Regions from separate parts of the Nitrospira japonica genome, predicted to be linked through region 2. Evidence: riboswitches for the same ligand, from Rfam matches in the RefSeq annotation. Region 2 holds a riboswitch; each other region holds the start of a gene.
The links. A riboswitch is a leader RNA that binds a small molecule or an ion and turns the genes downstream of it on or off. The one in region 2 is predicted to bind cobalamin.

Region 1: linked by a shared signal. The riboswitch ahead of NSJP_RS16210 (TonB-dependent receptor plug domain-containing protein) and the one ahead of NSJP_RS07685 (ribonucleoside-diphosphate reductase subunit alpha) in region 2 are both predicted to bind cobalamin.
Region 3: linked by a shared signal. The riboswitch ahead of NSJP_RS16230 (ABC transporter substrate-binding protein) and the one ahead of NSJP_RS07685 (ribonucleoside-diphosphate reductase subunit alpha) in region 2 are both predicted to bind cobalamin.
Region 4: linked by a shared signal. The riboswitch ahead of metE (5-methyltetrahydropteroyltriglutamate--homocysteine S-methyltransferase) and the one ahead of NSJP_RS07685 (ribonucleoside-diphosphate reductase subunit alpha) in region 2 are both predicted to bind cobalamin.

The regions. Positions count from the first base shown of each region.
Region 1 covers NZ_LT828648.1:3,417,717-3,422,952, reverse strand. Annotated here, with positions in the region: gene NSJP_RS16225 (FecCD family ABC transporter permease) at 1-104, shown strand, start outside; gene NSJP_RS16220 (ABC transporter ATP-binding protein) at 101-991, shown strand; gene NSJP_RS16215 (carbon-nitrogen hydrolase family protein) at 988-1,770, shown strand; cobalamin riboswitch at 1,889-2,061, shown strand; gene NSJP_RS16210 (TonB-dependent receptor plug domain-containing protein) at 2,086-4,197, shown strand; gene NSJP_RS16205 (cysteine-rich CWC family protein) at 4,206-4,415, shown strand; gene NSJP_RS16200 (cob(I)yrinic acid a,c-diamide adenosyltransferase) at 4,425-5,018, shown strand.
Region 2 covers NZ_LT828648.1:1,604,331-1,614,268, forward strand. Annotated here, with positions in the region: gene NSJP_RS07660 (carotenoid biosynthesis protein) at 1-688, opposite strand, end outside; gene hpnA (hopanoid-associated sugar epimerase) at 767-1,753, opposite strand; gene NSJP_RS07670 (polyprenyl synthetase family protein) at 1,843-2,733, opposite strand; gene NSJP_RS07680 (antibiotic biosynthesis monooxygenase family protein) at 3,392-3,688, shown strand; cobalamin riboswitch at 3,733-3,940, shown strand; gene NSJP_RS07685 (ribonucleoside-diphosphate reductase subunit alpha) at 4,194-6,635, shown strand; gene NSJP_RS07690 (ribonucleotide-diphosphate reductase subunit beta) at 6,632-7,654, shown strand; gene NSJP_RS20065 (cysteine-rich CWC family protein) at 7,745-8,050, shown strand; gene NSJP_RS07700 (acyl-CoA desaturase) at 8,569-9,468, shown strand; gene cfa (cyclopropane fatty acyl phospholipid synthase) at 9,512-9,938, shown strand, end outside.
Region 3 covers NZ_LT828648.1:3,423,878-3,433,815, forward strand. Annotated here, with positions in the region: gene NSJP_RS16225 (FecCD family ABC transporter permease) at 1-24, opposite strand, end outside; gene NSJP_RS16230 (ABC transporter substrate-binding protein) at 123-1,232, opposite strand; cobalamin riboswitch at 1,321-1,512, opposite strand; gene NSJP_RS16235 (hypothetical protein) at 1,699-3,105, shown strand; gene rpmB (50S ribosomal protein L28) at 3,350-3,541, shown strand; gene NSJP_RS16245 (hypothetical protein) at 3,626-3,940, opposite strand; tRNA gene NSJP_RS16250 (tRNA-Gly) at 4,212-4,286, opposite strand; gene tyrS (tyrosine--tRNA ligase) at 4,340-5,551, opposite strand; gene NSJP_RS16260 (ComEA family DNA-binding protein) at 5,548-6,006, opposite strand; gene lpdA (dihydrolipoyl dehydrogenase) at 6,003-7,430, opposite strand; gene gcvH (glycine cleavage system protein GcvH) at 7,441-7,827, opposite strand; gene ndk (nucleoside-diphosphate kinase) at 7,844-8,266, opposite strand; gene mtnA (S-methyl-5-thioribose-1-phosphate isomerase) at 8,362-9,390, opposite strand; gene NSJP_RS16285 (ribbon-helix-helix domain-containing protein) at 9,524-9,709, opposite strand; gene NSJP_RS16290 (DNA internalization-related competence protein ComEC/Rec2) at 9,914-9,938, opposite strand, start outside.
Region 4 covers NZ_LT828648.1:3,410,293-3,417,102, reverse strand. Annotated here, with positions in the region: gene NSJP_RS16195 (methyltransferase domain-containing protein) at 1-631, opposite strand, end outside; gene NSJP_RS16190 (FAD-dependent oxidoreductase) at 1,017-2,285, shown strand; cobalamin riboswitch at 2,591-2,796, shown strand; gene metE (5-methyltetrahydropteroyltriglutamate--homocysteine S-methyltransferase) at 3,172-5,487, shown strand; gene NSJP_RS16180 (hypothetical protein) at 5,551-6,021, shown strand; gene NSJP_RS16175 (TIGR02466 family protein) at 6,187-6,810, shown strand, end outside.

The sequences.
Region 1 (5,236 bases), 1.8 Mb from region 2:
CGGTCGTGTCGCCTTCGGAGTTGCCGGTCGGCATCATGACGGCATTGGTCGGCGGACCGTTCTTCGTCTATCTTCTGGCCTGGCGGAAAGATCGAATGTCGTGACTGCGTATCCGGGACATGATCTCAGCAGCGAGCCGTCGGAGTCCGTCGACAGAGGGCCGTTCCCGGTGTATGACGCCCGCTCGGTCCGGTTTCACTACGGCCGCATGGACCCAGATGCGCCCCAGTGGGCCTTGCGCGATGTCAGCTTCTCTGTGAAGCCTGGTGAAATGCTGGGCATTGTCGGGCCGAATGGATCTGGTAAGACGTCGTTGCTGAAGTTGCTTGCCCGGATTATTCCGGAGCAACAGGGCACCATCAGACTCTTTGGAAATCGGCTGACTGAGTTGAGGCAGGAAGACGTGGCGCGGGACGTCGGATTTGTCCCACAGGACACGTCTCAGACGTTTCCCTTTACCGTCACCGAGACGGTCCTGATGGGACGATTCCCTCATCGGCATCGGGCGCCCTGGGATCTGGGATTCGGATGGGATAGTCCGGGCGATCGCGCCATCGCGCAGCAGGCGATGGTGACAATGGATGTTTGGAAACTGGCGACACGACGGGTGACGGAACTTTCCGGCGGGGAGCGGCAGCGTGTGGTGATTGCCCGAGCTCTGACCCAAGAGCCGCGTGTGCTGTTGCTGGACGAACCCACGGCCTTTCTCGATCTCCAGCATCAGGTCGGCATCTGCGTCCTGCTGCACCGGCTGAAACAGGAGCGGGGTCTGACGATCGTGCTGGTGTCCCACGATCTGAACTTGGCCAGCCAGTATTGCGACCGGGTGCTGCTCCTTGATCGGGGACAAGTCGTCCGGCTTGGCGTTCCCTCCGAGGTGGTTCAGCGGGACGTGCTGGAAGCGGTGTATCGATGCCGGGTTCTTGTGGATTGCCACCCTGTTTCAGGGCTGCCACGCGTCACGCTGCCCAGCCGCGACATGGTGACATGATGATTGGAATCGATCGTCGAAAGATCGCATTGCTCCATCTTCTCCTGGTACCGGGGGACATCGAGCGCAATCGATCTGTCACCGTCGAAGCCGTGAAACTCGCGGCTAAGACCGGTGCACAGTGGATTGTGACGCCCGAGCTTACGGTGTGCGGGCTGCAGTTTCCACAGGTCGTCGGAACCGAGTGGATTCAACCGCAGCCGGATCCATGGATGCAGCGGTTCTGCCAGCTCGTGAAAACACTCCGCTGTACGGTGTTTCTCGCGATTCCGGAGCGAGAAGGGCGGAAGCTCTACAACTCCGTGTTTGTCATCGACCCGGACGGTCGGATTATCGGCAGGCATCGCAAGATCAACGTCAAGAGTGACTCTCTATCGTGGTCGATGCCCGGCGACCGCGTCGCTGCAGTGGAATGCGACGGCGTCAAGGTCGGTCTCCCGATCTGCAGCGATGTCTATACGAGACATCTGACGGATGCACTCAAGACGGACGGAGCGCAAATGATCATTTCACCTGCTTCGTGGGGTCCGGGCATCCATGGTCCGAACGGTGAATGGGAAGCACGAACCGAAGAGACCGGCCTTCCTTTGATTGTTTGCAACCGCACCGGTACGGAGCGGACCCTCGATTTTTTGAAAGCCCCGAGTCTTGCCGTGAAGAACGGGAAGCGAATTTTGTCCTATACATCCGATCGTTCCGCCGTCCTGACGTGTGAATGGGACTTCGTCGCAATGAAACCGCTGTCAGCCGCATATCAAACAGTCTATCTTCCGGGCTGATCACATGGAGCACGTGAGAATCCTGGAGAGAAGATCGTTTGCATGCGCGCAGGAGGACGTTGCACCCGCTCCTTCTGCAAAAACGTGTGGGTGCGTAACAGTATTCTAAGAAGGGACCAGTCGAACATACGCCGTCAGCGCCGGGGAAGATGGTGAGAATCCATCACGGTGCCGCCACTGTAAACGGGGAGTGACCCTGCCGCAACGCCACTGTGGACGTCGTTCCATGGGAAGGCGCAGGGAAACGTCGATCCGTGAGTCAGGAGACCCAACTGACGGAGGAAGTAGCACCCTTCGAGCCAAAGGGAGGTTCTCATGTCGCCGTGTTCCGTTTCGTTCGGGTTTCGAGCGCTCGTGTTTGCACTGGGCATTTTCGTTCCCCTCCATGCCGCTTCCGCCGAAGAAGCGCCAATACCTGGCCAGGGGGCAGGTCCTATTTCCGCCGAGTCACCGGTACCTGACCAAGCCGGGGAACCCGCTGCTGCGCCTCCTGAAAGTATGCCAGTCGATCGATCAACGGTTCTCGAAGCTCCGGAAGTCATCGTCAGTGCCACGAAGACGGAAGTGCCCGTCAAGCAAGTCACCAGCGCGGTGGAAGTCATGACCGGCGAGCAGATGGAACAACGCAGAGTGAGAACCGTCGCGGAAGCGTTACGCTGGGCGCAGGGACTGGCCGTCTTTCAAAGCGGAGGTCCTGGGACCACCGTCGGCGTGCGGATGCGTGGAGGGACACCCGAGCAAACGCTGGTGTTGATCGACGGAGCGATCGTCAATAGCGCGACGCTCGGCTCGTATGATTTTGCCAACCTGACGAGCGACAACATCGAGCGGATTGAAATCTTGAGAGGCAGCCAGGGCATGATGTGGGGCTCAGATGCCATGGGCGGCGTGATCAACATTACTACCAAGCGAGGGCGCGACACGCCGAACATCGGCGCGTTCGTCGAGTACGGCTCGTTTACGACGATTCGTGAGGGTGCCAACATTTCAGGAAAGAAAGGGGCGTTCGATGTCGCGGCGGCGCTGACCCGCTGGGATGCAGCGAGTTTCTCGGCCATCAACTATCGGCGGGGAGCAAGCGAGCGGGACGGATTTCACAATTGGCAAGGGTCCGTTCGGCTCGGCGTCGATCTGCCAAAAGACGGCCGATTGGAGTTCAATTTTCGTTGGATGAACAGCATCACCAACCTGGACGGATTTGCCTTCAACCCGAGTACCTTCGGTTCGGACCCTGCCGACATACTCGGTGCCAAGACGCAAAGTCAGCAGTATGTGTATTCGGGCAGCTATATGCAGCCTATTACGAATTGGTGGTCCCAAAAACTGACGTTGGCGCGGGCCACCGAAAGCCTCAGTACCGTGTCCGGGACGGTCGAGCGCAATCTCGTAACAGGGGCAGAGGGCGTGCCCTTTCCGTTCAACTCTCAAATCAACACGACCAGCAACCGCATCGAATGGCAGCATGACTTCCAGATAGCCAAACCCCTCGCCGTCACCGCGGGGTATCAATTCCGCGAACAGATCGGAGAAAATTTCGATACGCTGGCCGGCACCACGACGATCCCGAGCAAGAACATCAGTAGCAACGCCGGATTTGCCGAGGCTAAATTGAATCTCTGGGATCGATTGTTCGGAACGGCGGGCATCCGGCAGGACGAATACAATGTATTCGGCAGCGCGACGACCTACCGCTTCACGGGAGGCTATTTGATCAAGGAAACTGGTACCAAGCTGCGCGGCAGCTATGGGACAGGATTCAGGGCGCCGACCATCAATCAACTGTTCTTTCCGGATTTCGGGAATCCCAATCTACAGCCGGAGAAGAGCAAAAGCATGGATGCGGCCCTCGAGCAGTATCTGTTCAACGATCGTGTAGTCCTCAGTGCGGGATACTTTTGGAACCGCTATCAAAATCTGATTCTGTCGGTTTTCGATCCGGTCGGATGTGGCTTTACGACGTTTGGATTTTGTGCTCAGAACATCGGCGCAGCCAGAGCGGAAGGTGTCGAGGCGAGCGCGAAGCTGCAGCTCGTGCGCGACCGGCCGTGGATCAAGAGTCTTGATTTGCAGTTCCAATATACCTACACGAGCACGGAAAATTTGACGAACAATGCCGATACCCGCTTGCCACAGTGGCCGTTGCATCAATGGTCCACGATTTTGAGCTACCAGCCGGTCGAAGCGTTCAGAGCCAATCTGGAGGGGCGGTACGCAGGTCAACGCTTCAACGACGTGAGCAATCAACAGTCCGTGCCCTCGTTCTATGTCTTCAACGCCTCCGCGACCTATAATGTCACGAAGAGCATTCAAGTGTATGGAAGGGCCGATAATATTTTCAATCAGAAGTACGAAGAAGTGTTGTTCTTCGGAACTCCGATCCGATCGGTGTTCGGAGGCGTCAGGGTGAATTTCGACGTCCCGCTCTAGAGGGGGCTGTGCGAGGTCCTGTCTGGAAGATCTGTGAACGCTGTGGCCGCTCCTTCGAGTGCGGGCAATACGGCTGTTGGTGCGGGCAGATGGGCATCACCGACCGGCAGATGGTTCGGATCGAGCGGGCGTTTACGGACTGCCTCTGCCGTGAGTGTTTGACGAACGTCGTGGCCGGTGAGGAGGGATCGGTGTCCGATCCTTCCTCACCCACATGAGGATATCGAATGCGAATTACCAAGGTGTATACGAGAACGGGGGACGCGGGGCAGACAAGGCTGGCCGGCGGTCAGCAGGTTTGGAAAGACAGCTTGCGCGTGGAGGCGTACGGCACGGTGGATGAGTTGAACGCATCGGTCGGTCTCGTCCGAGCGATGAACGACGAATCGAGCGGCGCTACGGATTCGGCCAGGCAGCTTGAAGAAGACCTTCGTTGGATACAGAACAAGCTCTTCGATCTCGGCAGCATTCTGGCGACGGCCCCCGGTCAGTCATTCAAGAATATGCCGACCATCACCGCGCCGGATGTGGTGCGGCTTGAACGGATGATCGACCGGTGTCAGAAAGACCTGGCCCCCCTCAAGGAGTTTATCCTGCCCGGAGGGGGAAAGGTCTCGGCGACGCTCCATCAGGCCAGAACGATCTGCCGGCGGGCCGAGCGCATCGGTGTTCGTTTGGCCAAAGAAGAGGCCGTCGATCCGCAAATGAACAAGTTTCTGAATCGCCTGAGCGACGCCCTGTTCGTGCTGGCTCGATGGGCGGCCAAACAGCGCGGAGAGCCTGAATTCCTCTGGCAGCGCAATGCCGATGAGACGGACTAGAAAGCAAAAGCATCCCCTCAGGCATGACGTGGGAAGAATTGCCACTCCAAGAAATCGGTCTGACGAATAGGGGTTGGTATCCGACTGCAGTCGGAGATGAAACATTCTCGGCCCGAGTGATTGACTGTGGGAGGATCGGCTATGGGATCCGACTGCGCGGGCCTCTGTATTGCGGCGTGTCGATGAGTGCGAGGGTGAGTTTCGGGCGATGGATGATC
Region 2 (9,938 bases):
TCAAATTAAACAGCAGCACACCATAGTACAGCCCGACTCCCAGCAGGACTCGGTGTGTAGTCGCGACTCCCGGACGGACGGCAAGCGGAGGCAGGCGGCGGTCCAGTGGAAAATAGATGGCGAGGGAAATGAGGCCCACGACCATCCAGCCGGCGTAATTCGACAGAGGGACGCCGAAGTGCGCGCCGTCTTCCGCATAGTAGTAGAGTTTGCCCAGGAACCAGCGGTCGCCGCGCAACGCGACCGGGTCGATCACCATGTCGATCGCGGCGAACAACAGCGAGGTCAACAGGAGCGCCTGCCACCCGCTGCGGACAGCGAGGTCGAAGCGGAGAGGCTGCAGCCGGGAGGCTGAATCCGTTCGGTCACACGGCAACACGACACACAGCGCCGTGCAATAGGCCGCATACAGCAAGAAGCTGAACGAGATCGAATCCATGAACGGAATATTCGAAAAGTACAGCTCCTGGCCGGCTGTGGAACCCGTGTAGAAGTACCAGCCGAACGGGATCCCCGTTCTGGTCGAAGAAAACTCGCAGACGAAAGCGGTCAACCAGCTGATCAGCCAGAGCCGCCAGGCTCGCGGCCATCCGAGCAATTGAATCGCGGAGATCAGGAACCCGGCCAGGAAAACGAACACATAGGGTCGGAGCAGGATGGTGTTGAAGAAAAGGACGGCAATGTCCATCAATGTTTCATGTTGAATGATGGTGGAATCCGGCGACCGTCACTTCACATTGAATATTCGGCGTGTGGCATTGACGCCTCATGAGGCGTAACCATGTGTTCGAAACCATCGCACCGCTTTTTCCAACGCTACTTCCGGAGGGGTTTGAGGAAGGCCGAGTTCGCGCAGGGCCTTGCTGCAATCATAATGCATCTTGTACTTGGCCATCTTCACGCCTTCAAGAGGAATGCGCGGCGTCCGGCCGGTCAGTGCGGCGATCCATTGGTTGCCGTAGGCCAGGGGAAGCACGGCCAGCCTCGGCAGCCGCAGGGTAGGCGCCTTGACGCCGGTCAATCGACTGAGGATCTCGAAGACTTCGCGGAGCATCAAATTCTTGTTTCCCAGGATGTACCGTTCGCCTTGCCGGCCTTTCTCCATGGCCAGCAGGTGGCCGGCCGCCACGTCGTCGACGTCGATCAAGTTCATGCCGGTTTCGATGTAGGCGGGCATGCGCCCCTTCATGAAATCGACGATCACTTGCCCGGTCGGCGTCGGCTTGACGTCGCCGGCTCCCACGGGCGCGCTCGGATTCACGATCACCACGGGCAGTCCGTCTTTCGCCAGTTTCAAGACCTCCTGCTCCGCCAGAAACTTGGAGCGCTTGTAGTGCCCGGCCATCTGATCCAAAGATACGGGCGTCGTCTCCGTGCCGACTCCGCCCTCGGGCGGCAATCCGATCGCGCCGATCGTGCTGCAATAGACGGTGCGTTCGATGCCGACCGAACGGGCCGCCTCCAGCATGTTCTTTGTGCCGGTCACGTTGACGTCGTAAAAAATGGACGGGTCCTTGGCCCACAGGGCATAGTGGGCGGCGATGTGGTAGAGCTGCCGGCAGCCGGACAGGGCCCGGCGCAATGAGGCCTGGTCCCTCAGATCGCCGGTGACGGGTTCCACCGGTAATCCGTCGAAGTTCTGCCGATCCGAGTCGGCGCGGACGAGCAGGCGAACCTCGGTCCCGGCTTGCACCAGTGCACGCGCCACCGCGCCTCCGACGAACCCGCTGGCTCCTGTGACGAGAACCTTCATAGTGAGGAGCTGATGGCGAATGGCTGATGGCGTATGGCAGGAGCGAACGTTCGTCGGCCGTCGGCCATCAGCTGTCAGCTATCGGCCCTTCAGTTCTTTCTGGACGTGATGTATCGGGCGATCTCGCGAAGCGGATCGGCGGATTGGCCGAAGGAGGACAGGCGGCCGATCGCCCGGGCCACGCATTCGTCGGCGAACTTCTTTGCGCCGTCGACTCCATAAAAGGTCGGATAGGTCTTCTTGCCGCGCTCGGCGTCCGTGTTCGGATTCTTGCCCAGCTCTTCCCGGGTGCCGGTGACGTTCAGCACGTCGTCGGCGACTTGAAAGGCCAGTCCGATGTCCTCAGCGTAGCCCGTCATGTCGTTGAGTTGGCGGTCGGTGGCTCCGGCCGCGATCGCGCCCATTCGTACCGCGGCGCGGATCAGCATGCCGGTTTTGTGTTTATGGATGTTCTGGAGCGCGGCCAAGTCGATGTCCCGGTTTTCCGCCTGAATGTCGAATACCTGTCCCCCGACCATGCCGGCGTGACCGGAGCCATAGGCTAGCTCCTGAATCAAACGGACTTGTCTGGTCGGATCGCAGCCCTTCATCAGATCGGGCCGGCTGCAGAGATCGAAGGCCATCGTGAGCAGCGCATCGCCGGCCAGGATCGCCATGGCATCGCCGTACACTTTGTGGTTGGTCGGCTTGCCGCGGCGAAAGTCGTCGTTGTCCATCGACGGCAGATCGTCGTGGATCAGCGAATAGGTATGGATGAATTCCAGGGAGCAGGCGACCGCCATCAAGCCGGGCGGGTTGGTTTCCACCGCCTCAGCCGCCGCGATCGCCAGGATCGGGCGGATCCGTTTTCCACCCGCCATGAGGCTGTAGCGCATGCTTTCGTGAAGCGTGGTCGGGGGCAGCGTCGCGGCCGGCGTAACCTGATCGAGAAACCGATCGACTTCGACCTGTTTGTGTTCGAGATAATCCTTGATGTTCATGGGGTTGAAAGCGGTGTTTGATATCAAAGGGAAGGAACGGCGCGGAGAGTAGCAAATGGATTTTGGAGTGTCAAACAGAGATGTGGAAGACGAATGCTCTCGGTCACGCAGCTGTGCCATCGGGCTTCGGTCTGCTACCTTCGCTGAGGCCTGGGCCTTGTTGGCCGCTGTTAGCCTCGTTGATGCTTGGCGCCGCAACTGGATCCATTCCAAGCGACGCTTGAATGGATCTGCGGACAGCGACGCCACCTGCCCGGAGCAGGCCGCATAACTCGGCATCAGCGGAAACACAAGTCCCAATGGCCGCTTAGGTAGCAGACCTCGTGGTCTCTCTACCCAGGCTTCATCATTGTTCGGAAAACTGAAACGGGTATTCCGTCGATATGCTGGAGCCGCATGAAGGTGGCCCGATTCACCTCAAACGTGCACGCATTCTTGCTCCCTCAACCTATATCTTGCTTGGCGCGGGTGTCGCGGTGACCGGGTGCCCCGTCGCGCGGAGCGGAAGGGACCCGCTGGGGGATGGGTGGAGCGAGCACCAGGGGGCTGGTTGCCGCGACAGGACCCGCGCTCACACCCCTTTCATCGCTCTGTACGACGACAGCATAATGATACCTGGTGAACTCGATCGACCGTACTGATCCTGGGGAGGTGCATCATGGCGGTGACGCTGATCAACGTGTTCTCGGTTCCGAAGGGGCAGGAAGAGGCGTTCGTGAAATGGTGGGAGGACGTGAAGGCCGACATTACCTCCCAGCCTGGCTTCATCAGCGGGAAGTTTCATCGAAGCCTCAAGCCGGACAGCAAGTTCAATTTCATCAACATCGCGATTTGGGACAACGAAGAAATCTACTGGAAGGCGTATGAGAAGAGCGTCACGCCGATGAAAGCCAAGCTGGCGCAGCTGGGCGTCGAGATGGTGCCGGCGCTCTACCGCGTCGCGTTTGAATATTGATCGAGCGTCCGGTCGCGCGTGCTTGACTTCACCAGGGGCCGACTATAGACTCCGCCCGTGCTGGTTCACTGATCTCCTATTCAGTGAGCAAAAGGGAACCCGGTGCGAATCCGGGGCTGCCCCGCAGCGGTAAGCGAGAACGACTCCACGATTACGCACTGGCCTTCCGGCCGGGAAGCGGTGGAGAGTAGGAATCCGGCGACAGCCGAAGCGCTCGCAAGCCCGAAGACCTGCCAGCACCCGGTGACGGAGAGACAACCGAAACCGGTTCGACCTGGAAGCCTCGAGGGAGGACCGTAGGTCTGAGCTGGTTCGGACTGTCATCCTGCCTTCCGTTCTTGGTTCACGACCAACATCCTTCTACAGCTGTATTCTCACCCGCGGGGGTGGCGGTCGGTCTCGGAACCGTGTTGATTCCCTCACGCGTTTCGGCCGGCAACGACTTCTCGCGGTTCGCCGCAAAGGGGCATCCTTTGCGCTACCCGACCCAACGAGGAGGACGTGCATGCCCAGTGAACCAACCGAGAGCATCGAGAGTCTCGCCGTCTCAGATTCACCCCTCTCTCCACATGGCGGGAACGATGAGGTGTCTTCCCAGCACACCATGCGGGTGAAGAAGCGCAACGGGTCGACGGAACCGGTCGACGTCATGAAGATCGTCCGTGCCGTGGAGCGCTGCTGCGGCGGCCTCTCGGACATCGATCCGCTTCGGATCGCGACCAAGACCATCAGCGGCCTGTACGACGGGGCGACGACGCGCGAACTCGACCGGCTTTCGATCCAGACGGCTGCTGCCCTGATCGTGGAGGAACCCCAGTACGCAAGACTCGCCGCCCGGTTGCTGGCGACTTACATCGACAAGGAGGTGCGGAATCAGGAGATCCACGCGTTCTCCCAGTCCGTCGCCGCCGGGTATCGCCTGGGATTGGTGAACGAGCGGCTTCAACACTTCGTCTCGCAAAACAGCCGCAAGTTGAACGATGCGCTCGATCCGAAGCGGGACCGTGAGTTCGAATATTTCGGGTTGCGTACCGTGTACGACCGGTATTTGCTCAAACACCCGGCGACCCGGCAAGTGATCGAGACGCCGCAGCAGTTCTTCCTGCGCATCGCCTGCGCGCTGTCAGAGACCGTCTCCGACGCGCTGGAACTGTACCGGTTGTTGTCATCTTTGGAATACCTTCCGAGCTCGCCGACCCTGTTCAATGCCGGGACGAAGCACGAGCAGTTGTCGAGCTGCTTCTTGCTCGATTCGCCCGACGACCACCTCGAGCATATCTATCAACGCTACACGGACGTGGCGATGCTGTCGAAGTTCTCGGGAGGCATCGGTCTGGCGTATCATCGTGTGCGCTCGCGCGGCTCCTTGATCGAGAGCACGAACGGACACTCGAACGGAATCATCCCCTGGCTGAAGACGCTCGACGCCTCCGTTGCCGCGGTCAATCAGGGTGGAAAGCGTAAAGGCGCCTGTTGCGTGTATCTCGAGCCGTGGCACGCCGACGTCGAAGAGTTTCTGGAACTGCGCGACAACACGGGCGACGAAGCTTCCAGAACCCACAATCTGAACCTTGCCAATTGGATTCCGGATCTCTTCATGAGGCGTGTGGAAGCCGACGCTGATTGGAGTCTGTTCGATCCGAAGACCGTTCCGGAACTGCCGGATCTTTACGGTGAAGAGTTCGAGCGGGCGTACGTCCGGGCGGAAGAGGCCGGGCTCGCGGTAAAAGCCATCAAGGCGCGCGAGCTGTATGCGCGAATGATGCGGACGCTCGCGCAGACCGGCAACGGGTGGATGACGTTCAAGGACAAGTCGAACCGTGCCTGTAACCAGACCGCGTTGCCGGGGCGGACCGTTCATCTGTCGAACCTCTGCACCGAAATCCTCGAGGTGACGTCGCGGGACGAAACGGCCGTCTGCAACCTTGGCTCGATCAATCTTGCCCGCCATACCGCGGCCGGCTCCGACGGCGCCGTCTCGTTCGATTTCGAGAAAATGGGCCGTACCGTGCGATGCGCGGTGTATCAGCTCGATCGCGTCATCGACTTGAATTATTACCCGATCACCGCGGCCCGGTCGTCCAATCTGCGCTGGCGGCCGGTCGGGCTCGGGGTCATGGGCCTGCAGGACGTGTTGTTTCAAATGCGGCTTTCCTTCGACGCTCCGGAGGCGCGCGCATTGTCTGCCCGCATTGCCGAAGACATTTACTACCACGCGCTCTCGGCTTCGGTGGATCTCGCGATCACGAAGGGCCGTCATCCCGCGTTCGAGGACACGAGGGCGGCGCGAGGCGAACTGCAATTCGACGCCTGGGGCATCGAACCGAGCGATCCGGCGCGATGGAGCGCGCTCCGGACGCGGATCGCGACGCATGGGCTGCGAAATTCGCTTCTGGTCGCGATCGCGCCCACCGCCACGATTGCGTCGATCGCCGGATGTTACGAATGCATCGAGCCGCAGGTCTCGAACCTGTTCAAGCGGGAAACGCTCTCCGGGGACTTTCTCCAAGTGAACCGGTATCTCGTCGCGGACCTGAAGCGGCTCGGCCTGTGGAACAGCGAGACGCGGGCGCGCCTCAAGCTGGCCGAAGGCTCCGCGCAAGGGCTCAATGAACTGCCGAGCGACCTGCGAACCCTGTATCGGACCGCCTGGGAGATTCCGATGCGGTCCCTCATCGACATGGCGGCCGATAGGGGAGCCTTCATCGACCAAAGTCAATCGCTCAATCTGTTCATTGAAAATCCGAACATCGGCCAATTGTCGAGCATGTATTTCTACGGGTGGAAGAAGGGATTGAAGACGACGTACTACCTGCGTTCCCGGCCCGCCACGCGCATCGCGAAAGCCACGGTCGACGCCGCGCCGCAAAAGTCGCCAGGCGAACGGGGCACGGACGCCGTGGCCTGTTCGCTCGAGAATCCCGGAAGCTGCGAGGCTTGCCAATGAGCCACGTCAAACGGCCGGCGCGGCTGCTCGATCCCGGTATGTGCCTGACACTCCGCCCCATGGCGTATCCCGTATTCTTCGACATGTATCGCTCGGCGATCAAGAACACCTGGACCGTGGAAGAAGTGGACTTTTCGACCGACGTGGGCGATCTGCGCACGAAGATGAGCGCCGCCGAACGTCACCTGGTGCAGCGGCTCGTCGCATTCTTCGCCACCGGCGATTCGATCGTGGCCAACAATCTGGTCCTCAATCTGTACGAGCACATCAACGCGCCGGAGGCGCGGATGTATTTGTCCCGGCAGCTCTATGAGGAGGCCCTGCACGTCCAATTTTATTTGACGCTGCTCGACACGTACGTGCCCGACCCTGACGAGCGGTTCTCGGCGTTTGCCGCCGTGGAAACCATTCCCTCGATCCGGCGAAAAGCCGAATTTTGCTTCCGGTGGATGGATTCGATCCACCGACTCGATGCCCTGGATTCCCGTGAGAAGCGGAGCCGATTTTTGAGGAATCTGGTCTGCTTCGCCGCCTGCATCGAGGGACTCTTTTTCTTCGCCGCGTTCGCCTATGTGTATTTCCTCCGGTCACGCGGCCTGTTGCACGGGCTTGCGAGCGGGACCAACTGGGTCTTTCGAGACGAAAGCGCCCATATGGCCTTTGCCTTCGAGGTGGTCAGTCAAGTCCGCCGTGAAGAACCGGAGCTGTTCGACGGAGCGTTCGAGGCCGATATCGGGCTGATGATGGACGAAGCCGTCGCCTGCGAGACCGCGTTTGCCGAAGATCTCTTGGGTGGAGGCGTGGCGGGCCTCTCCTTGCGCGACGTGCGGCAGTATCTGCAGTTTGTGGCGGATCAACGACTGACGACCCTCGGCCTCCGGAAACGGTACGGGGCGAAAAATCCTTTCACGTTCATGGATCTTCAGGATGTGCAGGAAGTGGCGAATTTCTTTGAACGGCGTGTGTCCGCGTATCAGGTGGGCGTGACCGGAGACGTAGCCTTCGATGCGGCATTCTGACGGACGATACCCGGCGCCGGGTTGCGTGGCAGGCGGGCGGGTTTGGCCGCCGGCGCGACCCCGTGTGGATCCGGATTGCGGACTCAGGGCATGCGGGTGGGCGGAAGTCGAGGCGGCTGGGGTGGTTCCAAGCCGCTTCGCCGGTGCGCCGGCGTGAGCGTCTCGGAGTTCGATCCGGCCAAGTGCCCGCGCTGCGGACAGGGGAATGAATGCGGGATGGCGGCCGGCAGCAGAGCCTGTTGGTGTTTCGAGTCATCCATTGCACCGGAGGTCCTCGATCGTGTCCGATGCGGATCCGAGGGGCAGGCCTGCCTTTGTCGGATTTGTCTATCGGAGCCCCATTCCTCGATGGTCGAGTTGGCAAAGATTCACGATCGTATTCGAACGTGGAGGTAGTGGCGAGGCCGTCGATGCAGCGCAGGCGCGAGGCCTCTTCGTTGTAGGTATCTGTCCACGGTCTGCCCCCCTGCGTCTCTCCCCTCCGTCACGCTCCCTCGAGGGCTTCGGCTCCGGGCCGTGCCGTGGTAAGATCTTTTTCGGGATTTCTGCTCAATCCGATTGCGCTGGCCTTGAATTTCAAAAACAGATATCTTAGAGTCATTACCCATCCCGCCGGGTGATCAGGAGCGGCTTAATGCCCACCAAGTCACGGCACCACTGCTGTTCGGCGTCGTCGCGCTCGGGTGGTGGATGATTGTATAGCGCGTCCGGCAGGGGCAGACACGCTTGTCTGAGCAGTGGCTGTGTGTCGTCTACTTACCGGCTTTCGCAAGGTTTTGGTCAAGGATGTTATTCGGTTCTTCGTGGGTCATTCCGCTTCCGAGTCTCCATGTGACGCATTTGGGGTCCGTTGAGAGAACGGTCGGACGAGAATCGGTGCGATTAGCGATTGGCAGATGCTCTCAGAGGGCCCCGTGGTAGCTACCAGTCCCGATCAGTCGATCCCGCCTAAATCTCCCGGCTTCTGCTGGTGGGAGTCGCTCCCGTTCGTTGCCATCCACTTGCTCTGTCTTGCCGCAATCCTGACGGGTGTACGATGGGAATGGGTTGTCCTGGCCGTCGTGAGTTACTACGTGAGGATGATCGGCGTCACGGCGGGGTATCACCGCTATTTCTCGCACCGGTCGTTCAAGACGAGCCGGATGTTTCAATTTCTACTGGCGTTTTGGGCCATGACGTCGGCACAGAAGGGCGTGTTGTGGTGGGCCGCCCATCACCGCCATCACCATAAGTATTCGGATCGGAAAGAAGATTTCCATTCCCCTCTGCAGCGGGGGTTCTGGTATTCGCACGTCGGCTGGATCCTCTCGGATGATCACGTCAAGACCGACTTGACCCTGGTGAAGGACCTGAGCCGCTATCCTGAGATTCGGTTCCTGGATCGGTTCTATTTTCTTCCCCCGTTTGTCTACGGCGGCCTGCTCTATTTGCTCTGGGGATTTCCGGGGTTGGTCTGGGGCTTCTTCATCTCCACAACGGCGCTCTACCATTGCACGTTCTTCATCAATTCACTGACTCATTTGTTCGGGACCGTTCGATACCGATCCGGTGACGGAAGCAGAAACAGCCTCATCCTCGCTCTCCTTTGCTGCGGGGAAGGCTGGCACAACAATCACCACCACTATCAGATTGCAGCCAATCAAGGTTGGTTCTGGTGGGAGGTGGACCTGTCCTACTACGTCCTCGTCGTCCTGTCGTGGGTTGGGCTTGTATGGGACATCCGCACGCCGCCCCCGCAGATCAAAGCCGCGACCATCGCCACCGAGCTGTCCTTCCGATCGGACGGCCCCCAGGCACCGGCCGCCCTCCGATAGGGTTGTCATGGCGGGTGCCGTCGGCCATTCTGAACAGCGGATCATGAGTCAAAAATCCACGATCGAGAGTTTGCTTGAAAAGGCCGGCATCCAGGTCGATGGACCGGAGCCGGGCGACATCCGTGTCCACGACGACCGTTTCTATGCCCGGGTGCTGGCGGAAGGGTCGTTGGGATTGGGCGAATCCTACATGGACGGCTGGTGGGATTCGCGGCGCTTGGACGACTTCTTCGCCAAGTTCCACGATGTGCCGCTGGATCACGCCGTCGTCGACAAATACCTGATCATGAACGCATTGAAGGCGCGGCTGTTCAACATGCAGAACATGCGGCTTTCGAAGCGGGTTGCCCAGCAGCATTATGATCTGGACAATGCCTTCTATGAAAAAATGCTCGGCCCGCACATGCAGTATACCTGCGCCTATTGGAAACGGGCCCAGGATCTGGAGACGGCGCAGAAGCACAAGCTGG
Region 3 (9,938 bases), 1.8 Mb from region 2:
GCCCAGTGTCGACTTTCGAAACACTTCATCGTCGGCGAACGCGGCGGGTGCCGTCTTCGGTTCTGGTACTGGAGGAGGAAGGCCAACCGATGCGGAGGGCGAAGAATGGTCGGATGGCGACATCATGGCAAGGGAGCGGCGTTGTCCGAGAGAGAAACCTCGGGATGAATCGCTCGCGCCAGGAGCTCCAACCCTTCGACCACACGAGGGCCGGGACGGTTGAGCGCATCCGACGACACCTCACGCAATTGCCGGTGTCGGACGGCAGACAGACTGCTCCAGCGGTTCCATTCGTTCTGCTCGCTCTTTGGAACGCTTTCCACAGGACCGACGGGAAAAATGATGACCTCCGGGTCTTCCTGCAGCACCGTTTCAATGCTGAGCGTCGGATAGGGGGACGCAGCGCCATGCGCCACGTTGATCCCGCCGGCCAATCCGATCATCTGGTGAATGTAACTTCCGGGACCGACCGTGATGAGCGGATGACTGTTCAGCACGTACAGCACGCGCTTCTTGTTCGATGCCGCGATCTGTTTCGCAACTGCGGCAATGCGTTCTCGCATCCGACCCGTCACCTCATCGGACACCTTCGTCTTATTGAATATTTTCCCCAAACTTTGAATCTGCATCAGGATGTCGTCGACGGTCTTCGCGTCCATCAGAAACACGGGAATTTTCAACTCTTCCAGCTTGGCGACGACATCGGATCGGAGAAACTCCTGCGGCGCGACGATCATGTCCGGCCGAAGCGCGATGAGCGCTTCAAGATTGTGTCGCGCATAACCCACCTTCGGTTTCGACAGGGCGGCTGCCGGGAAGTCACACAGTTCCGTGACGCCGACGATTTGCTCGTCAAGACCGAGGGCAAAGAGCATTTCCGTAATGCTCGGTGCGAGCGAGACTACCCTGCTCGGCGCCTTTGCAATGTAGAGTTTCCGTCCGGCGTCATCCACAAACGTTCGCGGCGTGATATTCGCCATGAACGGCATACCGGTTAGGATCCCTTGCTGGCGGCGCGGCATCATCGCACTCTCGGCTTCCTGAACATCGACGACTCCAAAGACGAAGAGAACCAGGCACAGCCCGAACAGGAGGCAGGACCTGAAGACTCCGGCTTGGCCAAACAGTCTTTGTGCGACGGCCTTGGCGGGCGAGCAGACCGTGCGCTCCGCGTCCAAGACACCAGAGGATGACCGCGAGGGCCGGCAGGTTCGAAAGGTCCGTCGTGGCAAAGTCAAAAAAAATCCTCAAGGTCTAATGATGACCCTGAGGACTGCACCCGCTTCTTCATCCTCGTCTGCGCCCCAGCCCACGAGGGAACAGTTGGTATTCCTCCAAGCAGGTATTCTGGCTCATGGTTCGCCCTACTCCCCGCGCCTTCCCATCCGATGAATCGGACAGTGGTCTTGGCGGGTTTCGTCCCCACTGACAGCGGCGGGACCGCGAGGGATTCGCACCCTCTTCCCTTACCCGGAGGCTATGTGAGCGGGCACTCTAGGAGACAGGGACAAAACTTGTCAAGTTCATTATTGTCCGCATGATGAGCGGCAATTAGCTCCCGGCCCTAGTCAGGAACGAATCTACGCCGAAATAGCCAACAACCAGAGCAATTCTTGTGGGATACGGCCGGGCATGAGCCTTGCTGTTTGGGGAATGTTCACCAGAAACGGTCTGAAACCATCCTCTGCAGGCGACTCGATGAAACACCTCCTGATTGCACTGGCGACTCTCTGGATTCTCTTCCAAATCACCTCATTGATCGGACTCTCGAACAATCCGTCGGGGGTGACTCCACTAACCCGCCTGGCCGAGCCTCCCGCGGTCCACCTGACCGACCCCTATCACAACGCCTATTTCTTCCTCTTGGGACTGGCCTCGTCCGCTGGACTCGATCCGGGGAAGGTCGGTTATGAAATATGGGTCGAAGCACGCGAGACGTCGGACGGTCGTCGGTTCGATTACGACAAACCGGAACGACTCGACTTACAAGTGTCGCATCCTCTCGGACAAGCGTTTCCCAACTGGGACACAGAGGATCCGATCATGGCATTTCGCGACAAGAACGCTCCGGTCAAGGCTTGGACGTCGCAGCATGGTCTTCTCCTGGAGCGATACGAGCATTGCCTGGACATGTCGTTTGAGGATCGGGGGTTCGGCCAGCGGGCAACGCCCAGGTTCGCAGAAGTCATGCTCGCCCACCGACTGTACATTGCCGATGGATTCTCACGCTCCACGACTGCCGGATTGGACCGTTTGAACAAGGAACTGACGTTCTGGCGAATGGTGTTGCGCGAGGCCACGACGCCCGACATGACGGTCGCCGCACAATTCGTCGTTCAAGACGACGCCAAATTGATTTCGAGGATGGTTTCACGACCAGCCGTAGACAAGACCCTTCTGCTGACCGCTTTACAACTCATGGTTCCGCTGACGTCGTCCGAATATTCCCTCCGTTGGCCGATTCGTCATCAACTGGCTGTCGCCGGCCGCGAGACGCAAGGTCGACTCGCTCCGGCAAAGGATTCGCTGGTCTCGAGCAATCCGGAACGTGATTGGCTTATTGCCACCACACAGCTCCCGGACAATGCCTTCGCCAAGATCGAGCATCCCCGGCCACCCTCTTTTCTCGGTTATTCTTTGGGCAGCCGACAGACGGATGAAATGTATGCGGGATACTATGAAGCGATCACGAAAGCCTCGGGGACCGGAGAGGGATCGCTGCCGACCTTGCATCAAATCTCCGGCAACGTCCATCGAGGGTTTCTGGAGAGCCTGGTCAATCCCGCACCGGTCGAACCCGATTGGAATATCTTCCGCCATCAATTGATGGAAACCGACGCCAGGCTTCGTCTCGCATCGTTGCAGATCCAATTGCGACGGCCGAGCGGCACGGCCGCGGTCCCGACCAGACTGGCGGAGGTCGGGTCGCAATACTTCGATCCCTTTACGGGACTACCGATGCTGTGGAGTCAGACGCAGCAAAAAATCTACAGTGTCGGGAAAGACCGGCTTGACGACGGGGCGGATGCGTCGTTTGACATCACGGCTCCTGCGCTCGTCGGCCTGTCACCCAAGAGCTCCACGGGAAAGGATCCGCAACTGTAATTCCCCTCCATCCACTCTCCGACCGTATCCCGCGCAACGCGGATCAGTGAGCGCCATCAAAAGCGGGAATCCAGACAAGGGCTTCCTTTGCGTATTGAGTCTCGATGATGGGGATCCGCTTTCATAGGCATGACGCAAGGTGAAACTGACTCACGACCCACCGCTGCACAGACTTGTCACATCCATCGGCTCTGTGGTAAATTCCCTGCTTGTCTGTCACTTGACTTAGCCCAAGGAGCCTCCCGTGGCATTTGCATGCGATATCTGCCTCAAACGGCATCAGACCGGTAACAACGTGAGCCATGCGAACAACAAGACGAAACGTTCGTTCAACCCCAATCTTCAACGGGTGAGGGCCATCGTCGACGGATCGACGAAACGCATTCGCGTCTGCACTCGCTGTCTGCGGAGCGGTTTGGTCAAGAAAGCCGTCTAGCCGCCGATCTCGAACCCTCCGAGGGTCCCCGTCCCGTCCCTGATCTCAAGACACTTCGGGTTGGCCTCTAGGACTGGTCCCTCCCTACGGAGCGGACCAGAGCACGCGGCCGGAACGGTCGCTGAGCTTGATCGCAAGGGGCTCGTCGGGCGAGAGCGCCAGCTTCTTGCTTCCATCTCTACTGGTAAGGATGAACCCGACTTCTCCTTGAGGATCGAGTCCAAGACCCGCCCGTGCCTTGCCGCTTGAATCCAGGAGAAGAAACTCTTCCGCATTAATGCCCTTCGCCTTCTCGGCACCAGCGCTGCTCGAATCGAATATGATCCCGGTCAACGCCGATCCCACGACATTTCCCAAGAACACCACTGCAAGTAGAAGGAAGTATTGACCACGGGTCACGGCAAATCCTTTCTGTGACAGGGACATGTCGGCTGAGACAGGGAGTTGATTGGCCATGGAGACGGCTGGAACAGGCCCGGGGATCAGAAGTAAGTACGGTTGGAGCGGGCGATGGGATTTGAACCACACTCCGTCGCCGGATCGGCTCTGATGCCTGCCTCCCGGCTCCCACTGAGGGGGTCATCCCCCTCGTGCACTCCCCACGAAAGGGGCGCACCCCTTTCGAAATCCCCGTCGTGGGTCCAAATCCTTCGAAGCGCTGGAACACGTTTGGAGCGGGCGATGGGATTTGAACCCACGACAACTAGCTTGGGAAGCTAGGACTCTACCACTGAGCTACGCCCGCTCGCTGCCTCAGATCCTACGCCGCGGCGGAGATTTAAGTCAAGGAAGCCGCTTCTATGGCAGGACTTCAATCAGCGCAAACTTTCTCTTTCCCACTTTGATCCGGTAGGTGCTCCCGGGATTGAGCGTCAGCACGGCATTCGCATCGCTCTGCTTGACTCCCTCGACCTCGATCCCGCCCTGGATGACGAGGCGGCGCGCTTCGCTCTTGCTCGCCAACAGCTTGGTCATGGCAACGAGATCGACAAGGCCGATCGTGCCGCTTGCGCCAAGGTCATCTTTAGCGACCTTCACACGCACATCCGGTTCGCTGGGAAACTCCCGCTCCTGAAATTTCAGTTGGAACGCTTCGCGGGCCGCGCGCCCCGCCTCCTGTCCGTGATAGAGCGTGACGATATGCTGCGCCAGGCTCTGCTTGGCTTCCATCGGATGCGACGTCTTCACCGAGGCCAGATCCTCGGTCGTCAGCACCTCATAGTACCGGATCATCAGTTCGTCGCTGACCGACATGATTTTCCCGAACATTTCGCTCGGCGGATCCTCCAATCCCACATAGTTGCCGAGACTCTTGCTCATCTTCTTGCCGCCGAAGATTCCTTCAAGCAGCGGCATGGTGATCACGGCTTGAGGTTCCTGGCCATAGTCACGCTGCAGATCTCGTCCGACGAGCAGATTGAACTTCTGATCGGTTCCTCCTAATTCCACGTCGGCCTTCAGAACGACCGAATCATACCCTTGAACCAGGGGATAGAGAAATTCGTGGACGCTGATGGGCTTTTGCTCCTGATACCGCTTGTGAAAATCGTCTCGCTCCATCATGCGGGCGACGCGATAATGTGACGCCAGCTCGACCAATTCCGCCGCGGACATCGTGCTCATCCATCGACTGTTGAATTCGATGGTTGTCCTCTTGGGATCCAGCAGCTTGAAGATCTGCCTTTCGTAGGTCGTGGCGTTGTCCCGAACCTGATCCTTGGTCAATGCCCTCCTCGTTTCTGACACCCCGGTCGGATCCCCGATCATCCCCGTGAAGTCGCCGATCAAAAAGATCACCTGATGTCCGAGGTCCTGAAAATGCTTCAACTTGTGAATCAGAACGGTATGGCCGAGATGCAGATCGGGCGCGGTCGGATCAAAGCCGGCCTTGATCCGCAGCGGCCGATTGGCCGCCAACGCGCGGCTGAGCTTGGATTCCAATTCGGCCTGTTGAATCACCTCGACCGTCCCGCGAAGAATCAAATCGATTTGCCGGACCAATTCACTCATGCGGAAACCCTTCCGTCACCATCCGGCGGCCAGATGGTCACCTGGATCAGATTCTTGATTCTGTCGAACTTCTTTTTTCCGATGCCTTTCACGTCGCGCAAGTCCTCGACGCGGCTAAACGGCCCGACATCTTGCCGATATTTCATAATCCGTCCCGCCAGAACCGCTCCGATACCCGGAAGTGATTCCAGATCCTTCTCCGTTGCCCGATTCAAATCGATCTTCCCGACTCCCTTCGTCGGCGAAGTCCGTTTGACCGGTTCGGCGCCCTCCGTGATCGGTACCGGAATCGGAGCCGCACCAACCGGTCCTTCGACATGGAGCGCCGGTGCAGCCTCGTCCGGCAGGACCCGCACGCCATCGGGCTCTGGCTGTGGGAGCGTCCATCCGATCCAAAAAATCACGCCCATGGTGAGCGCAACCATGGCGCACTTGATCAAGAACGAGACAATCATCGATTCGCCCGCTTTCGGACCTGATGAATCGCTCCGCGCCCCGAATCCTCCGCCGCCTCCATCATGCCTTCCGCCATCGTCGGATGCGCGTGGATCATGTCGGCGATCTGATTCACATTCGCGCCGATCTCCATGGCCAGCGCAGCCTCATGAATGAGATCCGCGGCATGGGATCCGATGATGTGGGCCCCGAGTATCCGGCCCGACTCGCTTTCGGATATGATCTTGCAGAATCCGGTCGTCTCTCCCGTTGCTTGAGCCTTTCCCGTCGCCACAAACCTGAATCGTCCGACTTTGACGGCGGCATCTGCGTCCAGTCCATTCGCCCGCATCCGTTCTCGCGCCTGCGCTTCCGTCAGTCCGACTCGGCCGATTTCCGGCAGCGTGAAAATACCGGCTGGAATGACCTCATACCGAATCGTCGACCGATGGCCCATAATGTTCTCGACCGCCACCTTGCCCTGCGCCGAGGCCACATGGGCCAGCATTGCTTTCCCGACTACGTCGCCGATCGCATAGATGTCGGACACAGTGGTCTCCATGCGCTCGTTTACCAGAATCTCGCCACGACGACCGAGTTCCACTCCGGCCTCCTCAAGCCCGAGGCCGCGGCTGTTGAAACCCCGTCCAACGGACACCAGAAACATGTCCGCGACGATCTTCTCCCCGTTCTTGCAATGAACCGTGATGGCAGATTCCCCTCGCTCGACTGAATCGACCGTCGTCCCGGTCATCACCGTCACGCCGCGCTTCTTCAGCTCTCGCGCCATCGTCGCGGAAACTTCCTCATCTTCGAGCGGCAAAATGCGATCCACCAACTCCACCACGGTGACTTCCGTCCCAAGTCCACTATACAGGGTGGCGAATTCACAACCTTCAACTCCGCCTCCCAGAATCAGCAACCGGCGAGGAATGGTCGAAAGATCCAGCAGTTGCCGGCTGGTGACGATCACTCTTCCGTCTATCGGAAACTGGGACGGATTGGGCCATGAGGAGCCGGTGGCAATCACGACGGCGTCGGCCTCGAGCGTCTGTTCAGTCCCGTCATTGAGGGCAACATGCACCATGCCCTTGCCCCGTATCGTCCCGACTCCTTCCAGATGCCGAATATCCCACGACTTGAAGAGTGTAGCGATCCCCTTCACCAGAGTCTCCACGACCTTATTCTTTCTCGACACCATGCGGGCCAGGTCGTACGCGACGTTCCCCTCGAGGACCAATCCCATCGACTCGGCATGTTTGAGCTTGTCGCCGAGTTCCACGACGGCCAACAGCGCTTTGCTCGGAATACACCCCCAATTCAGGCAAACGCCGCCAAGCGCCTGAGCCTCCACGACGCTCACACGGGCGCCGAGCTGGGCCGCGCGGATTGCGGCCACGTACCCCCCGGGGCCGGCGCCGAGGATCACGATGTGCTTGGGCATGAGAGAAAACTTAGTGTTTCTGGCTTGCGAGATATGATTCGTACTGGGACGAGGTCATGAGCGATTCGACCTCATCCGAGTTCGAGAGGTGCACGACAATCATCCATCCCTTGCCGTACGGATCACTGTTGACCAGCTCGGGATGATCTTTGAGGTCGGCATTGACCTTGGCAATCGTCCCGCTCACCGGGGTGTAGATCGTCGACGTGGTTTTGGTCGACTCTACTTCCCCGATCTGTTGGCCGGCGGTAACGACCGCTCCGGCTTTGGGCAGATCGACAAATACGATGTCGCCGAGGGCATCTTGCGCGAAATGGCTGATCCCGACCGTACCGTCGGTCTCTTTCACGCGAACCCACTCATGCTCTTTATGGTATCGAAGATCAGGCGGTATCATTGGTTTCCGAATCCGGTTATCCCACCACGCTCATTTCGGGGAAAAAGTAGGCGATTTCTACCCGAGCCGTCTCAGGAGAATCCGAGCCGTGCACCGCATTGTACTCAATGTTGGTCCCGTGCTTCGCGCGAATCGTGCCCTTGTCGGCCTTCGCCGGGTCGGTCGCGCCCATGAGCTCCCGATTCTTCTTGATGGCATTTTCGCCCTTCAACACCAGCACCACGACCGGACCGGACGACATGAACGTGCAGAGGCTGTCGAAAAAGGGTCTGGCACGGTGCACCGCGTAGAATCCTTCCGCAATCCCTTTTCCCATGACCAGCATTCGCATCGCGACCGGGCGCAATCCGGCTTGCTCATACTGCGAGATGATGTCTCCAATCGCCTGTTTTTTCACCGCATCGGGTTTGATGATTGCCAGTGTTCGCTCGCTCATTATGAAACGTCTTCCTCCGGTCTAATTGTGGCGAAGTTGAAAATTTCTGCGCCATTATAGGGGCGCTTCCGGTCAGTTTCAAGACGTGACGCCGCACATCAGGAAAAGTGGCGGAGCACCTCGTGAGGCCTGAAGACCCCTCGCTCCGTGATGATGCCGGCGATGAATTCAGCGGGGGTCACATCGAAGGCGGGATTGTACACCGATACACCCTTTGGAGCGATGATGCGATCGCCAAGCATGGTCGTCACTTCCTGCGGGTTCCGCTGCTCAATGGCGATGTCGTTCCCGGAAGGAGTCTTGAGATCGATGGTCGAATAGGGGGCGGCCACATAGAAGGGAATACCATGCGCCCGAGCCAGCACCGCGACCGAGTACGTCCCGATCTTGTTGGCTACGTCTCCGTTGGCCGCGATCCGATCCGCGCCGACGATACAAAGTTGTACTTTTCCCTGCCGCATCATGATCCCGGCCATGCCGTCCGTGATAAGGGTGACCGGAATACCATCCTGCATCAACTCCCAGGCGGTGAGTCTCGCCCCTTGAAGAACCGGCCTGGTCTCGTCGGCGATGACTTGAATGCGCTTTCCCTCCTCCCAAGCAGCCCGAACGACGCCCAGAGCTGTCCCGTATCCGGCTGTCGCCAGCGCCCCGGCGTTGCAATGCGTGAGGATCGTCTGTCCGTCCTCAATCAAGCGAGCACCGTGCCGGCCCATGGCTTTGCACAGCGCGATGTCCTCTTCCAAAATACTCTGAGATTCGCGAACCAATCCGGTCTTGATGGCGGAAAGCGGCTGGGACCGAAGCTCATGGAGCGTTCGCTTCATTCGCTCGATGGCCCAAAAGAGATTCACGGCAGTGGGCCTGGTGGCAGCAAGGAGTTCGCAAACTCCGCTAAGATCGTTTTCAAGCTGGAAATAGTTCTCGGCTTCGCTCAATTGGGCCCCAAGGGCCACCCCCATGGCAGCCGTCACGCCGATGGCCGGCGCCCCTCGAACCTTCAGTTCTCGGATGGCCCGGGCAACCGATTCGACATCCCGGCATTCGAGAATCTCGACATGCTCGGGCAGTCGACTCTGGTCGAGCAATCGGATCGCTCCCTCGTGCCAGCATACGGTTGGAACCATGACCTCTTGTAGCGAGAACGATGTCCCAGTGCAAGAGGCACGCGGTTTTAACAATATGGCTCGTCAGAAATGCGGATCGGCTTGTCTGGAAATCAGGACCGCGGGGGGGACGCTAGGGGGAAAGACCTGAGACCTAACGGCTATTGACCTTCTTGACCATAGGAAGGACGTTACTGGCGTCGTCCTCGGGCTTGGTCAATTCACGTTCCAGCATAGCTCGAATGAACCCGCTGGTGGTGTATCCCTGCTGTTTGAGGGCATCGAGCTGGGCTTTCAATTCAACCGGTAACTGGATGACGATTCGTACGAGTTTCGGCATTGCTCACTCCTTGAAAGAGATCCCGCCCCCGGAAAATCATCTCCCGGAGTGCACACGCTATGCCTTGATGGGGTTATTATCGCCACGAATGAAATTGAGGACTTATAGCAAATGGCCGATTTTTGTCTCTCCAAGGAGGCAGCCAATTTCGTCAAGTCAACCACGGAAGTGTACGGTGATGTACGTGAACCTTTGCAATTCCGTTCAGATCCGCTGGCCCCACTGATTC
Region 4 (6,810 bases), 1.8 Mb from region 2:
TTTCCCAGAAGTTGAGTGGAACCCGGCGGTCGTCCCGCTGATTCCAATCGGCAACAACCAGAATTCCACCCGGTTTCAGAACGCGCAATAACTCTCGCGCAAACCGTGCCTTGTCCGGCATGTGCGGTCCTGCCTCGACCGACCAGACCACATCAAAACTGGCATCAGGGAACGAAAGGGCCAGCGCATCATCGACCTGAAAGTGGGCGTTCACCTCCGGGGAGGTCAGTTCTTGAGCGCGCCTGACTTGCTGAGGGCTGAGGGTGATTCCTGTCACGGCAAAGCCATAGTCCCGTGCTAGAATGCGGCTGCTTCCGCCAATGCCGCAGCCCACGTCCAAAACCGTCGTGCCGGCGGGAAGCTTGTCTAACCCACCCCAACGTGCCATTTCATGCACAAAGTCTGACTTGGCTTTGAGAAAATCCTTCTTGTGGGGCGGAGAGCCATAGTGCCCCAGGTGAATATGCTCGCCCCAGTAGAACTCCAGAATGCCGTCATTGGTCCAGTCATCATAAGAATTGGCGACAGAATCGGCGGAGTGATACTTGCGAGGAAACAGCAAGTACAGCACGAGTCCGATCAGCAATAAGACCAGAAGAGAGACGATCACCAATATGAACATGTTCATCATGTCGAATGTCTCAAGAAGCGTGATGTCATTCACGTCCACTCACAGTGCAAGAGAGTGGCGGGAGCAATCTAAAGAACACCTATCCCGTCCCTATTATTGATGTGCCAACAGAGGCGAAAAGTGGTGTAGATTAGCCTCGGCAGAGCGGTTAAGTCAAAGCGAAGGGTTTGGGAAGCTGGCTGAGTTCCTCATTTCAAGGAGTCCTCAAAGATGCGGAGCAGATCCTAATGAGACCGATCCGTTCGACGGTATGTTTCAGATGGTAGCCTTGAATAGAGCTGCGCAAGGTATTTGGAGTGTGGTATTTGGTAGTTGTTCGCGAACGCCGCTGCCATGAGAAACGAGAAAAGATATCGAGTTCCGGCCCGTGGAGTATCATCTCGCCATGAATAAGGGAATGATCGAAACGGACGTAGCGATTGTCGGTGCGGGTGGCGGCGGTGCCGTTTTAGCCCTGGCACTGGCAAAGCAAAACATTCGCACAGTGGTGGTCGATCAGGCAGGCAGTCCATCCAAGAGTTTGCGGGGTGAGATTATCCAACCAAACGGGCAAGCGGTTCTCGACCGTTTGGGCGTCTTATCGTCACTGCCGGCCGATGCTACGCTGTCCGTGCGGCTGTTTCATTTTTGCCGAGCCGGGGGCACGCGTCTTTGCAGCATTGACTATGGCGACTTGCCGCCACCGTATAACCGCGCCATCGTGACCCTTGCCAACGTAGCACACCATGCGATCATCGCGGCAATACAGCAACAGAAGAGCGTGGCACTTCACTACGGAACCTCCTTCACGGGACTCATACGCGAGGACGAGCGGGTTGTCGGAATATCGGCTGAAGGACGGGATGGCCCACTCACGATTCGTGCAAAGGTTGTCGTCGGTGCTGACGGAGCGTTTTCGAAAGTGCGAGAAGCTCTCAAGATCCCCGTCGATCTGCATCTCTATGGGGATGGATATCTGATTGCGATACTGGAGTCGGACGATCAGATCGCGGACACGTCCTACTACGTTGGGAATAAGACCATCTTGGGACTGTTTCCGGTCACTGGAAAGAAGGCATACATCTTATACATGATTCCCAAAGATTCGATGGAAGCCGTGAAACAGCGTGGTATCCCTGCGCTCCAGCAGACCTGGAGCCAGATCGCACCGCAGTTTAGCAGGCTCTTTCGGAATTTGAACGAGTGGAGTCAGGTCGGATATCTGCCGACTTGTCGGGTGCGCACGCCGAGATGGGTGGCCAATGGAGCCGTCCTGATCGGTGATGCCGCCCATGCGATGAATCCCCACGCATCGCAGGGGCGGATGCAGGCCATGGTCGATGCCATGACGCTAGCCGATCTCATCCCAAGCTGTCTTGCTGACAAGGACTATTCGGCCGCCAGATTGAGTGCATTTGAACGTGCCAGGCGACCGCAAGTGAACATGCTGCAACGCTTGGCCGATCAACAAGTGTTCTATTGGAATACCGGGAATCCGGTGGTGGCCCGCCTCCGCGATCGTGTGTTTCAGACTCTAGATCGAAACGCACGGCTACGCTATCAGGTTTTATCGACAACGGCAGGGTTGCGCACTGTATCGCCGTTTAGCGGGATTGATCGCTTGATTGCGGCGGGGCTATTTCCCGATATCCGGTCGCACGAACGATCTCAATAGTCGATCTGTCATGATCCCGTGTGAGCAATGTCATCGCGGCGTTCGGCTCAAGCTTGACGTTCCACCCAAGAATTCTAGATTCAGGTAAGCAATATGGCGTTGTAGTACGTCGCTCCTGTCCACATTGTGATCAGCTTGGTGGGAATTGCCTCGATACACGTTCTTTCATGGTCTCCTCCCACACGCAGTTGCAGCGGACGGTGATCCGCTATCGTATACACGCCGCCGATGAACTGCGGTGTTCGGCCGATAGGTCGTCAGAAAATCTGTCCGTTGCCGTTCTTGACATCGTCTCCGCGCGACTATAGACTGCCGACCATGCTGGTTCTCTGATTATGTCAGGGATCAAAAGGGAACCCGGTGTGAATCCGGGGCTGCCCCGCAGCGGTAAGCGAGAACGACTCCACCTTCGCACTGACTCTCGGGAGTTGGGAAGCGGTGGAGAGTAGGGAATCGGCAACTAGCCGACATGCTCGCAAGCCCGAAGACCTGCCAGCGTCTGACATTGGAGAGACAACCGATGTCGGTTTGACCTGGATGCCTCGAGGGAGGACCGTAGGTCTGAGCTGGTTCGGATCGTTTCCTTCCTTCCGTTCTTGGTTCACGACCACTTCCCTATAGTGCCTCCTTGATGATCGCCCGTGGGGGTGACGGTCGCCTGCGCGTCTGCCCATTTCGCGGCAGATCTCGTCTTGCCATACGTCTTCTCCTCCCTGCGTCATGCATCCGGGTCCGTTAGGTCCGCCGTAAGGCGCCGAATGGAGGAGTCCGTGATGCGCGTTGAATCTGCCGAGCATGTCGAACGCCCTTCGATGCCCAGGAAGCCGATTCCATCCGTGGTGCCGCACAACCGCAACCTTCAGCGTTTCCGAAAGGAGCCGTCATGATGTCTGTGCTCGCGACCTGTCTTGGGTACCCACGTATCGGTTTTGAACGTGAACTGAAGAAAGCGCTCGAATCGTTCTGGTCGAAGAAAACGTCCGCGGCGGATTTGCAGCAATGTGCCGCCGGTCTCCGGCGCCGACATTGGTCCCTCATGAAACAGGCCGGCATCGACCACATTCCTGTGGGAGATTTCTCTCTCTATGATCAGGTGCTGGACACGGCCGTGATGGTCGGCGCCATCCCCGCACGCTACCGGGCGATCAAAGATCCGCTGGTCAGATATTTTGCGATGGCTCGAGGATTACAGGAGAGTGGCGAGGGGATGGACGTGCCCGCGCTCGAAATGACGAAATGGTTCGATACCAACTACCATTACATCGTTCCGGAACTGGCATCCAAACAAACGTTTGCTCTCAACGCTTCGAAACTGCTCGGCGAGATCGATGAAGCGGAAACGACAGGTGGCGGCCTCCGTCCCGTCCTCCTTGGTCCCGTGACGTTTCTCCTGCTTTCTAAAATGGAACAGGGGAAAACGAAGGGACTCACCCCATTGGCGTTCCTCGACCAACTGATCCCGATGTACGAGCAGTTGCTCGCTCTCCTGGCGGAGAAGGGGATTCAGTGGGTTCAGATCGACGAACCCTGTTTGACCCTTGAACTCGATGATCAGGCAAAGGCGGCCTATCGGACGGCCCTGACCAGGCTCGCGGCATGTCCGGGACGGCCCCGCCTCCTCCTCGCAAGCTATTTTGGAGCCTTGGAGGACAACCTGCCGCTTGCCGCGGGATCCGGTTTCGACGCACTCCACGTCGATCTCGTTCGAGCGCCGGACCAGCTCGACGCCGTGCTCGGTGCCTTGCCGGCAACCATGCATGTGTCATTGGGTCTCGTTGACGGTCGGAATATCTGGCGCACGGACCTCGATGCCGCTCACGCGACGATCCGGAAGGCCGTTGAGATGATCGGGCCGGATCGTGTCATGGTGGCGCCGTCCTGTTCATTGCTGCATGTGCCTGTGGATCTGGCCGGCGAACAGAAGCTCGGCAGCACGATGAAAAGCTGGCTGGCCTTCGCCGCTCAAAAGCTGAACGAAGTGCGCGTGCTTGCCGATGCGGCGGGATCTTTGACCCCTTCCGGACAACCATTTCTCGACAGCCGAGCCGCGCGAGCAAACAGGTTGGCGTCCCCGATGGTTCGCAACAGCCATGTAGGCGAGCGAATGAGGGGGATCACGGAAGCATTGTTCAGGCGCACGTCGCCGTTTCCGGCGCGAGCCGAACGGCAGCGGGCGAGATTTCGATTGCCGCTGTTTCCGACTACGACCATAGGATCGTTTCCCCAGACCGGCGCCGTCCGCAGCGCCCGCGCCACCTGGCGGGCTGGGACATTGCCGGTCCCGGACTACGACAAATTCCTGAAGGAAGAGACTCGTGCCTGCATCGCCAAACAGGAAGCCATCGGACTGGATGTCCTCGTGCACGGTGAATTCGAACGCAATGACATGGTCGAGTATTTCGGCGAGCAACTCGACGGTTTCGCGTTCACCGAGAACGGTTGGGTGCAAAGTTACGGATCGCGCTGCGTCAAACCGCCAGTCATTTTCGGAGATGTCTCGAGACCGTGCGCGATGACGGTGGAATGGTCCACCTATGCCCAGACTCTCACGAAACGTCCGGTCAAAGGGATGCTCACCGGGCCCGTCACCATCCTTCAGTGGTCGTTCGTCCGAGATGATCAACCGCGGCAGGATACGTGCCTGCAGATCGCACTGGCTCTTCGTGAGGAAGTCGTCGATCTGGAACAAGCAGGTATCAAAATGATCCAGGTGGATGAACCGGCCATTCGCGAAGGTCTCCCTCTTCGACGACGGGAATGGAAAGACTATCTTCGCTGGGCCGTCGACGCTTTCAAGTTGGCCACGAGCGGGGTGCGGGACGACACGCAGGTTCACACCCACATGTGTTACTCGGAATTCGGAGACATCTTGGAGGCGATCGCCGAGATGGACGCCGACGTCATCTCGATCGAAACTTCGCGCTCGAGAATGGAACTGCTCGGCGACTTTGTCCGCTATCAATATCCGAATGAGATCGGTCCGGGCGTCTATGACATTCATTCACCCAGAGTGCCGACGAAAGAGGAGATGGCGGATCTGCTGATCAGCGCGGGCAAGGTGCTCCCTGCCACGCGGCTTTGGGTGAACCCGGACTGCGGGCTCAAGACGCGAGGGTGGCCGGAAGTCCAGGCGGCGCTCCGCAATATGGTTGAGGCCGCGCGAGTGGCTCGTCGGCAGTTCGGCGAGGAGCGCGTCGGCTGAAAGGCTGTTCCGCGATCGTTTGCGCGCACGAGCCATGAAAAGTAACGAGGCCGAGAGGGGGGCATGATGCCGATCGATGAGTCCACGTATGGTGCCAAACCGCTGGATGAAGATCGCTTTGACTATCATGTTTGGAAAGCGGAAGGACTGAGTCTTGGCGGTCCCGGGCGGGACGCCGCGGTCGAACAGGCCGTTCAGTCAGCCCGGAACAAGCTCGGTCCCGGGTGGGAGCTTGACCATATCAACCATGGCACCGTCGTTCCCCCACAGTTGGTTTTTCGGAAAGCCATGCCGGAGACGGTTCTTCATCGGCGGTACAAGAATTATGACGTGTGGTCCAGCCCGTCCCAATTCGACTCGGATGGCACGTATCTGCGCGTGGTGAAGATCAGAAACCAGCAACGAACCTGGACACGACGAATCGTCCATGAGCATGAGTCTCGGTATACGACCATCGAAGAAGCGCATGCCGAAGGATTCGTGTTGGCGCATCGAATCATTGATGAAGCCGAAAGGAATCCTTACATATTTTGAACGAAAGCGTTGCGAGCGGGGAACACGATTTGGGACGTGTGGGGGGGCTGTTGGGTATGGACCTGCCCATATCGTGAACATGGTCTGTCCGGATGCCGGACCTATTCTCGGCATCCGGTTGATCGAGCCGTTGGCCACGATCGTTAAATGGGATCGGTTGTCGGCATGTCCACTGAACTCGAAATCGCCATCAAACCGCTGTTCGCAACACCGGTATTGGTGTTCACGGTCGCCCAACACGACTGTCTCAATGCTGATCTCGCGCGCGTGATTCTTGAACGAGAGGCTTCAAGACCGGCGCATCGGGATTCCGAGGTGGTGGGTTGGTCCTCTCCTCACGATCTGTCGATGCTGGATTGGGCTGGAGAGATGCTCGGCAAGCTGTTTGATCCGGTGCTGAAGATCGCTGCACATATGACGGAGTTGTCGAGACAGTCCGGTCACGGGGAGCAACGGCTCGGCTGGCAAGTGGCCGAGGTCTGGGCCAACGTGCAGCGGCAGGGAGGGAGCAATGCATTTCATCCGCACCCCGGGAGTTTCTGGTCCGGCGTGTACTATGTCGACACCGGAGATATCCCCCAAGAACCATGCGGGGGAGAATTGAGACTCTTCGATCCGAGGGGATGCCTGCCGCGCATGCTGGCGCCGTATCTTCGATACAGCGTGCCCGAACTCCATGACGCGGGAACGAGTGTGTCGTTGGCTCCCTCGGCCGGCCAATGCCTGTTGTTCCCCGGATGGCTGTTTCACGCAGTGAACGTCTATACGGGACACACGCCCCGTATTAGC